DNA from 3 places in the Bacillus sp. m3-13 genome. Region 3 is predicted to be linked to each of the others. Evidence: predicted binding sites of a transcription regulator. Region 3 holds the regulator's gene; each other region holds the start of a gene.
The links. The regulator LexA, encoded in region 3, represses DNA repair genes until DNA is damaged. The targets are predictions, from matches to a motif close to CGAACATATGTTCG.
Positions count from the first base shown of each region.

Region 1: recA (recombinase RecA) is a predicted target of LexA. The motif match lies at 1,619-1,632, and genes of this name have one in related genera.
Region 2: uvrB (excinuclease ABC subunit UvrB) is a predicted target of LexA. The motif match lies at 1,491-1,504, and genes of this name have one in related genera.

Region 1 is NZ_ACPC01000013.1:6,618-9,888, reverse strand. It holds gene pgsA (CDP-diacylglycerol--glycerol-3-phosphate 3-phosphatidyltransferase) at 1-40, shown strand, start outside; gene M313_RS0105675 (competence/damage-inducible protein A) at 235-1,479, shown strand; gene recA (recombinase RecA) at 1,726-2,766, shown strand; gene rny (ribonuclease Y) at 3,070-3,271, shown strand, end outside.
Region 2 is NZ_ACPC01000020.1:221,656-224,926, reverse strand. It holds gene M313_RS0114920 (hypothetical protein) at 1-522, shown strand, start outside; gene M313_RS0114915 (DUF2198 family protein) at 602-826, shown strand; gene M313_RS0114910 (hypothetical protein) at 851-1,369, opposite strand; gene uvrB (excinuclease ABC subunit UvrB) at 1,583-3,271, shown strand, end outside.
Region 3 is NZ_ACPC01000014.1:22,776-26,046, forward strand. It holds gene M313_RS0106260 (nucleoside hydrolase) at 1-641, shown strand, start outside; gene M313_RS0106265 (DUF421 domain-containing protein) at 749-1,372, shown strand; gene lexA (transcriptional repressor LexA) at 1,412-2,023, opposite strand; gene M313_RS0106275 (YneB family resolvase-like protein) at 2,162-2,836, shown strand; gene M313_RS0106280 (DUF896 domain-containing protein) at 2,882-3,112, shown strand; gene tkt (transketolase) at 3,205-3,271, shown strand, end outside.

The sequences.
Region 1 (3,271 bases), on a different contig from region 3:
TTTCTACAAAAACAGACAAGCATTTGTTAATTCTAAATAGACAAAAAAAGATTATTTTATAGTAGCTTATAGCTGGTGATTGGAGCAAAAGGCGAAGACTCCTGCGGGGAAGTAGCGGCAATGTTGAGACCCCTGAAGCGTTGTGAGGAGGCTCAAGGTCGCCCCGCGGAAAGCGAAGCCGTTTGCGGAGATCAACAGCGACGTTATCCAGAACCAGTAAAAGGGGAGAGTGCTATGATAAGAAACGCAGAGATTATAGCTGTAGGCTCTGAATTACTATTGGGACAAATCTGTAATACAAATGCCCAATACCTTTCAAAACAACTTGCAGAATTAGGAATAAACGTCTTTTATCATACAGTGGTCGGAGATAATCCTTCTAGACTTGAAGAAGTAATAACAACAGCAAAACAACGTTCCAATCTTCTTATATTCACTGGAGGTCTTGGTCCGACCAAAGATGACCTGACTAAAGAAACCATATCAAGAGTGCTCGATAAACAATTGGTTATGGATGAAGAAGCTCTAACCAACATTAAGGATTATTATAAAAAATCACAACGAGTGATGAGTGAAAACAATAAAAAGCAGGCGCTTGTTTTAGAAGGCTCCTCTATTTTGGTAAACGAGTTTGGAATGGCTCCGGGGATGGCGCTGACTGAAGGTTCTCATACATACATGCTTTTACCTGGTCCGCCAAAAGAACTTCAGCCAATGTTTTCAGTCCACGGCAGAGAGTACCTGCTAGATAAGCTTGGAGTCAAAGAGCAAATTGTCTCCAAAGTGCTCCGCTTTTTTGGTATTGGGGAATCACAATTGGAAACAGATATTGAAGATATCATTGACAGGCAGACAAACCCAACCATTGCTCCACTAGCAGGAGACAACGAGGTCACACTGCGATTAACTGCAAAGCATCAATCTATTGATGAAGCAAACCGTTTAATAGATCAATGCGAAAAAGAGATCTTGGATAGAGTGGGAGAATTCTTTTTTGGATATGACGAAGATACCATTTATTCTGTTCTCTTTAAAAAGATTCAAGATTCCCACTACACTCTAAGCAGTGCCGAGAGCCTTACGGGCGGTTTGTTCTCTGAGAAAATGACAAGCTTCACCGGTGCCTCCGAAGTGATTGAAGGTGCCATTGTCAGCTATACTAATAGCGTGAAGGAAAATGTACTGGGAGTTAAAAAACACACCCTTGAAACCGATGGAGCAGTAAGTGAGCAGGCTGCAAAAGAAATGGCAAACGGCGTGAAGAAATTACTGCAAACAGATATCGGCATCAGTTTTACCGGAGTTGCAGGGCCTGGTACAATGGATAATCAACCTGTTGGAACAGTGTTTATCGGAATTGCCCTTCCTAACGGTGAAACTACCGTTCATAAAATTCATCTAGCAGGAACGAGAGACGGTATAAGACATAGATCAGCTAAATATGGCTGCCACTACCTATTGAAAGAATTGTTCAAGTAGTTGAGGGGAACTTCAACTGCTTTTTCTTTTGAGACAAAAAAACCAATTTTGTATTTTCACCAAAATCTCACCCACAAAATCCCTTTTTCCCCTTAAAGCAAATTCAATATTTTACGCAAAAATCTCACTATAAAAAAACCGAATGGATGTTCGTTTTTTGGTTGCCAAACGAATTGAAAAAGGGTATAGTAAGAGTAGTTAATAGATACTAATCATTTAGTTTAATAGATAAGAGGAGGAAATTGTGTGAGTGATCGTAAAGCGGCTTTAGATATGGCGTTAAAACAGATAGAAAAGCAATTCGGAAAAGGTTCCATAATGAAATTAGGGGAACAAACAGAACGTAAGATTTCCACTATTCCAAGTGGATCGTTGGCATTGGATGTTGCATTGGGTGCTGGCGGATATCCTCGAGGCAGAGTGGTAGAAATATATGGTCCTGAATCTTCTGGTAAAACAACTGTAGCCCTTCATGCTATCGCTGAAGTACAGCAACAAGGCGGACAGGCTGCGTTTATCGATGCAGAGCATGCGTTGGATCCAGTATATGCACAAAAACTTGGCGTAAACATTGATGAGCTTCTTCTTTCTCAGCCAGATACTGGTGAGCAAGCATTGGAAATCGCAGAAGCTCTTGTAAGAAGTGGTGCGGTTGACATTATCGTTGTCGATTCTGTAGCGGCCCTAGTACCTAAAGCGGAAATCGAAGGGGAAATGGGAGATTCTCACGTTGGTCTTCAAGCTCGTTTAATGTCCCAAGCACTTCGTAAACTTTCTGGTGCCATCAATAAATCAAAAACCATTGCTATTTTCATCAACCAGATTCGTGAAAAAGTCGGGGTTATGTTTGGTAATCCGGAAACGACTCCTGGTGGCCGTGCCCTGAAATTCTACTCTTCCGTACGTTTAGAAGTTCGTCGTGCTGAGCAGTTGAAACAAGGTCATGATATTGTCGGGAATAAAACAAAAATTAAAGTTGTAAAAAATAAAATTGCTCCTCCTTTCAAAGTAGCAGAAGTGGATATCATGTACGGTGAAGGTATCTCAAGAGAAGGGGAAGTAATTGATATGGGATCCGATTTGGATATTGTCCAAAAAAGTGGTTCATGGTATTCCTACAATGAAGAAAGACTTGGACAAGGACGCGAAAATGCAAAGCAATTCCTAAAAGAAAATAAAGATATCCTAAAAGAAATTCACCAGCAAATCCGTGATCATCACGGATTGGATAAAGATTTAACCGCACCAGCGGAAGAAGAAATGGATCAAGAAGAATTAGATTTTTAATACTCAAACCAGGCCCTGTACATCAATACAGGGCCTGTAATTTTATAAAATTTCACTAAATTTATAAAAAAATCATTAAAAACAGGATTAGTTTACCAAAAAGGTCATATCCTTAGCGGGACAGGCTTGACAATAATTTTTCACAGATTTACAATTAGTATGTATAATTTACATTTTGTTAGAATTTTAGAGCTATAAAAAAGCAAAAGCCCTTGAGCTGTATATTGACAAACATTGTTACAATGTACATGCCGACAATGAAATCTAGCAAGAAAAAAGTTCATAGCAAGAGGAGGTGTAATGATGGATAATTTTATGCCAATTATTATCTCCGCTTTGCTTGCCCTAATCGTCGGTGTAGTTGTTGGCTTTTATGTTCGTAAATCCATTGCAGAACAGAAGATTGCTGGCGCAAGAAGTGTCGCAGATCAAATTGTGGAAGATTCCAGACGCGAAGCTGAATCGCTTAAAAAAGAAGCACTTTTGGAAGCAAAGGACGAAATTC
Region 2 (3,271 bases), on a different contig from region 3:
CCAAATTCTTTATTTACAAGTGTAGACCGGGAACGAGTGGTGGAGAGAATTAAGGGAGCGAAAAAGAGAAAAAGCTGGTGGGGACATCCAAGGATTGTGTTGAGTGTGTTACTCTTGTTCATTGTTTCGGGTACACTTTATGGGGTTATGCAAACAACAACGGACAAGGAGACCGTTTCTGCGGAATTTGTTTTGAGTAATGTATCTACAGGAATGAGCAAGGTGGAGATTCGTAACATACTGGGAACCAATTATGTAGAGGTTGAACAGTCGATGGACAGTGGCCCCGTCTTTACTTTAAATCGGTACGACTTTCCAGTAAAGGAAGACTACGTTTTTGAATCTCCAATGGATGACTTGGATTTAGAAGGTGTACGAAGTGGAAAGATGAGAATGCAAGTTATGGTTAAATACGATGGTGAATTATTAAAAGGTTATTCTATAATTTTTAAAAAGGAAAATGGAAAAACAGTCATTCAAAATGTCTCTGGTGATGACATTCAGGTGATACAAGTAGATTAATTCTTATTATATAGAAGCCCCAAAACTGCTATACTAACTTTAGAAGATTTTCGGATGAGATAGAAAAGAGGTTTTCAGATTGTTAGTAAAGCTGGTTTTAGCGTTGATTATCCCTGCGCTGCTCGTGGTCCTTTTCACAAGAGTGACCTATAACCTTTACGTGGGTACAGGTTTGGCGGCAGCGCTCATTCTAGTTTCCATTCTTAAAGGACATGGGAACGAATGGTATGTTATTTTATTGGACGTCCTTTCTCTAGTGATCGGATTTTTGTATTCAAAGCGCATGGTAGGGAAATTTAAATAAAAAAGAGGGAGCGGCATTTCCGAGTTACGGAATGTCTGCTCCCTCTTTTGCTTGTCGTGCTGCATGTTGATAGTTGGCCAATTCTTCTTGCTCTTCAGTGGTCGTCGACTCGAGGCTGGCTGGCCTTACTACCCAAAGCGGGTCTTTGCCAAATGTCTCTCCGTATCCGGTGAGAACGCCTTCGAATGTCAGAACGTCCCCAACTTCTGGTGTATGATTTAATTCGTCTGCAAAAGTAACGAGGATTGCTGGTAGAAGCGGTTCCTGCAGCTCGTACGTTGAGTTGTTTTCTACACGTGTCACCGTAGCAGTCCACCTAATGGCTTTATCTTTATTATCTTTGATAAAATCATGCACATACTCGCCATCCACTTCACTGTAGGTTAGTTCTACCCCGGGATTTTCCAATGCACGTTCATCTAGATAAGGAAAGTCTAGCGTTTCTTCGGGAATATCGTTGAACGAACAGCCTGTCAGTAACATAATAATCCAACCTATGCAGAACAATTTTCTATAATTTTTCCTGATAAAAAACTTTTTCATTATAAATCTCCTCAAAACTAGTTTCCGATTCCTAATACATGATAATGATAAGAATATAGAAAACACTCTTAAAACGCAACAGACTCGGGTATAGAGAAAAAAGGATATTAATATAAAAAACCGAATATCAGTTCGTATTTTTGTTGTTTTGGGCATGTATTGTGGTAGAATATTGGTAGAGGTTAGATGAACGGAAATGGAGGCTTTTTGTGGATGGAACAATTTGAGTTAGTTTCTGGATATAAGCCGGATGGAGATCAGCCGACCGCGATCGCGGAGATTGTGGAAGGCCTTAAAAAGGGGAAAAAGCATCAGACGCTTCTTGGTGCTACTGGTACCGGTAAGACGTTTACTGTCTCCAATGTGATTCAGGCAGTAAATAAACCAACATTAATCATCGCCCACAACAAAACGTTGGCAGGGCAATTATATAGTGAGTTTAAGGAGTTCTTTCCTAACAACGCAGTTGAATATTTTGTTAGTTATTATGACTACTATCAACCCGAAGCGTACGTACCTTCCACTGATACTTTCATAGAAAAAGACGCAAGCATTAATGACGAAATTGACAAGCTTCGTCACTCAGCAACGGCTTCGCTTTTCGAGCGGAACGACGTAATTATCATCGCTAGTGTGTCTTGTATTTATGGATTGGGGTCACCGGAAGAATACCGCGATCTTGTCGTCAGCTTAAGAACAGGCATGGAAAAAGAACGGAATGTCTTGCTACGCGATTTAGTAGACATCCAATACAGCAGGAATGATATTGACTTCAAGCGCGGAACATTCCGGGTTCGTGGTGATGTAGTGGAGATTTTCCCAGCATCCCGTGACGAACATTGTATTCGTGTGGAATTTTTCGGAGACGAAATCGACCGCATACGAGAAGTGGATGCACTAACAGGGGAGATTCTTGGAGATCGTAACCATGTTTCCATATTCCCTGCATCTCACTTCGTAACCCGCGAAGAAAAGATGAAAAAGGCCATCGTCAATATTCAGGCAGAACTAGAGGAGAGACTGGAAGAACTTCGCGAAGCAGGAAAACTTCTAGAAGCTCAGCGACTGGAGCAGCGTACCCGATATGATCTGGAAATGATGGCGGAAATGGGTTTTTGTTCTGGAATCGAGAACTACTCCCGTCACTTGACACTCCGTCCTGCGGGCTCGACGCCATACACACTGATGGACTTCTTCCCGGAAGATTTTCTATTGGTCATTGACGAGTCCCACGTTACGCTTCCACAAATCAGAGGGATGTTCAATGGGGACCAGGCGCGAAAGCAAGTTCTAGTAGACCATGGTTTCCGCCTGCCGTCAGCAAAGGATAACCGTCCATTAAGGTTTGAGGAGTTTGAAAAGAAAACAGCCCAGCTTGTCTATGTTTCGGCCACACCAGGACCTTACGAGCTTGAGCATACACCAAAAATGGTCGAACAGATCATCCGACCGACCGGACTTCTTGATCCGATTATTGAAGTTCGTCCAATAAAAGGCCAGATTGATGATCTTATTGGTGAAATCCATAAACGTGTGGAAAAGGATGAAAGGGTCCTTGTCACCACCTTGACGAAGAAGATGTCTGAAGATCTTACAGCATACTTAAAAGAGCTAGGTATTAAAGTTGCGTACTTGCATTCTGAAATCAAGACGCTTGATCGGATTGAAATTATTAGAGAATTAAGGATGGGGAAACACGATGTTCTGATCGGGATCAACCTATTGAGGGAAGGTCTCGATATTCCGGAAGTGTCGCTTGTCACCATTTTAGATGCGGACAAAGAAGGTTTTCTCCGTTCCGAACGATCCTTGATTCAGACCATCGGACGTGCGGCACGTAACTCAAACGGTAAAGTCATCATGTATGCAGATAAAATAACGAAATCCATGGATATTGCTTTA
Region 3 (3,271 bases):
GTCCTTTTGAGTTAATGTTCGAGATTATCGAGGAAAATATAGAAGACATTGTAATTGTGGATGTGGGTAGACAAACATCCCTTGCTTTTGCATTTAACTTACGACCTGAACTTATGGATCAGGTTAAAGAGGTATATCTTATGGGTGGAGCGTTCATGGTTCCTGGTAATGTAACAGATGTGGCGGAAGCGAACTTTTGGGGAGACCCGATTGCTACCTCTGTAATTTTGAATAAAGCGAAAAAGGTATATATAACGCCACTAAATGTAACAAACAGGGCCATAGTTACTAGGGATATAGCGACATTCATTTTTGATCAAACTAGCAGTCCGTACAAATATCTTATTCCAGCTGTCACCAATTATTATGCTACATTCTACGACCAAGTGATGCCAGGTATAGATGGTTCACCGGTGCATGATGTATTCACTCTTTATTATCTATTAAATAAGGATAAAACATATACTATCCAAAGAGATGTAAGGGTTGCAGTTGTTGACGGGAACAGAGGGCAAAGTATAGCTGATTTAAGGATGGTATATAAGCAACCACAACGCGAGCATTATATAGCTATGGATTTTGATTATAATGATTTTATTAATGACTTTATTGAGGTGAACTTGAGAGACGCAAGCCAATAAAAACATGTAAAATTAAATAACTGATTACCCCCTTCTATTTATTGCTGAATAAAAAACAGCGACGGGATTATTATAAAAACATAATAATTCGATGGGGTGGTGAAGTAATGGATTTGAATTGGATTTGGAAAGCGGTTTTAATAACTATAATAGGGACATTTTTACTAAGAATTGCAGGCAGAAAGTCCATTTCGCAAATGACTTTAGCTCAAGTGGTAATCATGATTGGAATTGGTTCTCTGTTAATTCAACCTTTGGCAGGCAAAAGTATTTGGGTAACATTTGGTGTGGGTATTACTCTAGTAGTAACACTAGTGTTAATGGAGTTCCTACAACTAAAATCCGACATTTTTGAAAAGTTAATTACGGGTAAATCCAAGATGCTAATAGAAAATGGAAAATTAAATGAAAAAACATTAAAGAAATTGAGATTTACCATTGACCAATTGGAGATGAAGCTTAGACAAAATAGTATATCTAGTATAAGTGATGTTAAATGGGCTACTTTAGAGCCAAACGGTCAGTTAGGATTTGAGTTAACCGATCAAGCAAAGCCGATAACAAAGAAGGAATGGAGTCTCCTCTATCAAGAAATTCAACTCTTAAAAACAATGATTAATCCCTCAAGCAAACCAAGCCGTATTGAAAAAGAGGAAGAGGGAAATCTATTTACCGAAGTGAAGAATGGAAACCATAAACTAAAAGAACGTCCCAGTGAAACCCTTGATTAACTAAATTGATGAAAATAAAAAAGCCGATATACGGCTTTTTTAATGGATATTACGATATACTCCGATTACTTTACCAAGAATGCTCACATTTCGGACAATGATCGGTTCTAATGTAGAGTTTTCCGGTTGTAATCGGATATAGTCTTTTTCTTTAAAGAAGCGTTTGACAGTAGCCTCATCTTCTTCTGTCATGGCAACGACGATGTCTCCATTGTTAGCGGATTGCTGCTGACGAACGATAACATAGTCTCCATCAAGGATCCCGGCTTCGATCATGCTATCCCCCATAACCTCAAGCATGAAAACTTGTTCGTCTGGTGCCACATAGCGGTCAGGAAGCGGAAAGTAGTCCTCTACGTTCTCAATGGCTGTAATTGGCTGACCCGCAGTGACTTTACCGATGATTGGAACATTAACTGCAGATATCTTAGGTACCAGTTCGTCTTCCATAATCTCAATGGCTCTCGGTTTAGTAGGGTCTCGGCGTATGAGACCTTTGCTTTCTAGTCGTGCAAGATGACCATGAACCGTGGAGCTAGAAGCAAGTCCAACTGCTTCCCCAATTTCACGGACGGAAGGTGGATATCCTTTTGCTTGGACTTCTTTTTTTATGTAATCTAATATGTCCTGTTGCCTTTTTGATAGTTTCATATTCCGCACCTCTATCATTTATATTAGTGATAGTATAGCATGTTTTGGTATAAAATACAAACATAAGTTCGAATTATTGACAAGAATATACGTTCGCTTGATAATAATAGTTTAAAAGAATGATGGAGGAAATCATACATGAAGGGAATCATTTATTGTCGTGTGAGTACCAAAAAAGATACACAAGAAACGTCATTGTCCCGGCAAAGGGAAGAATTAGTTTCCTTAGCGGCAAACCGAGATATCGAAATCATTGAGATAGTGGAGGAACAGGCGAGCGGATATGATTTGGATCGTGAAGGGGTTTTTCAAATAATCGAGCTTATTTCAAGTCAACATATTGATGTCCTTCTAATTCAGGATGAAACAAGGCTTGGCAGAGGGAATGCAAAAATCGCTTTTTTACATTGGTTGAGAAAACACGAAATTAAGATATTTTCTATAACGGATAATGGAGAACTGAGATTATCTGATTCTGATTCGATGGTTATGGATATTGTGGCAATTGTTGAGGAATACCAAAGAAAGCTACATAATTTGAAAATAAAAAGAGGCATGCAACGTGCGGTTAAAAGAGGGTATGACCCCACCAAAAACCTGACAAACCTCCATATGAGCCCTGGCCGCGAGAAAATTGAGGTGCCGATTGAAGAGATAGTCAGACTGCGTACAAATAAACTCACTTTTCATGAAATCGCTGCCACATTGAGAGGGCTTGGGTATGAAGTTTCTAAAGCAACAGTAAATAGACGCTATCGGGAGTATATAGAAGAGAACGACACCGGTTTGCTTGTAAAAAAAGAACCTCTCTAGTAAGATAAAAGCATATCTTCACAAGGATGAAAGAAGGAGTTTTCTATGTTATCAAAAGAAAAAATAGCAAGAATCAATGCACTTTCCAAAAAGGCCAAAAGTGAAGGCCTTACAAAGGAAGAGACAGCTGAACAACAAAAGCTTCGTCAAGAGTATATCAAGACATTCCGAGCTTCCATGGAAAATACTTTGCAAGGTGTTACAATCGTGGATCCGGAAGGAAATGATGTCACTCCAGAAAAATTAAAGGATACTAAAAAGAATTTAAAGCATTAATCGCTTTTTTTCAGAACATTGGAACATACTATTTATGATAAAATAGAATTTTTCCATGAAAAAATAAGTTAAAGAGAGAAAGGGTGGATAAGATGACACAACATATAGATCAACTTTCCATTAATACAATCCGTACATTATCTATCGATGCAATTGAAA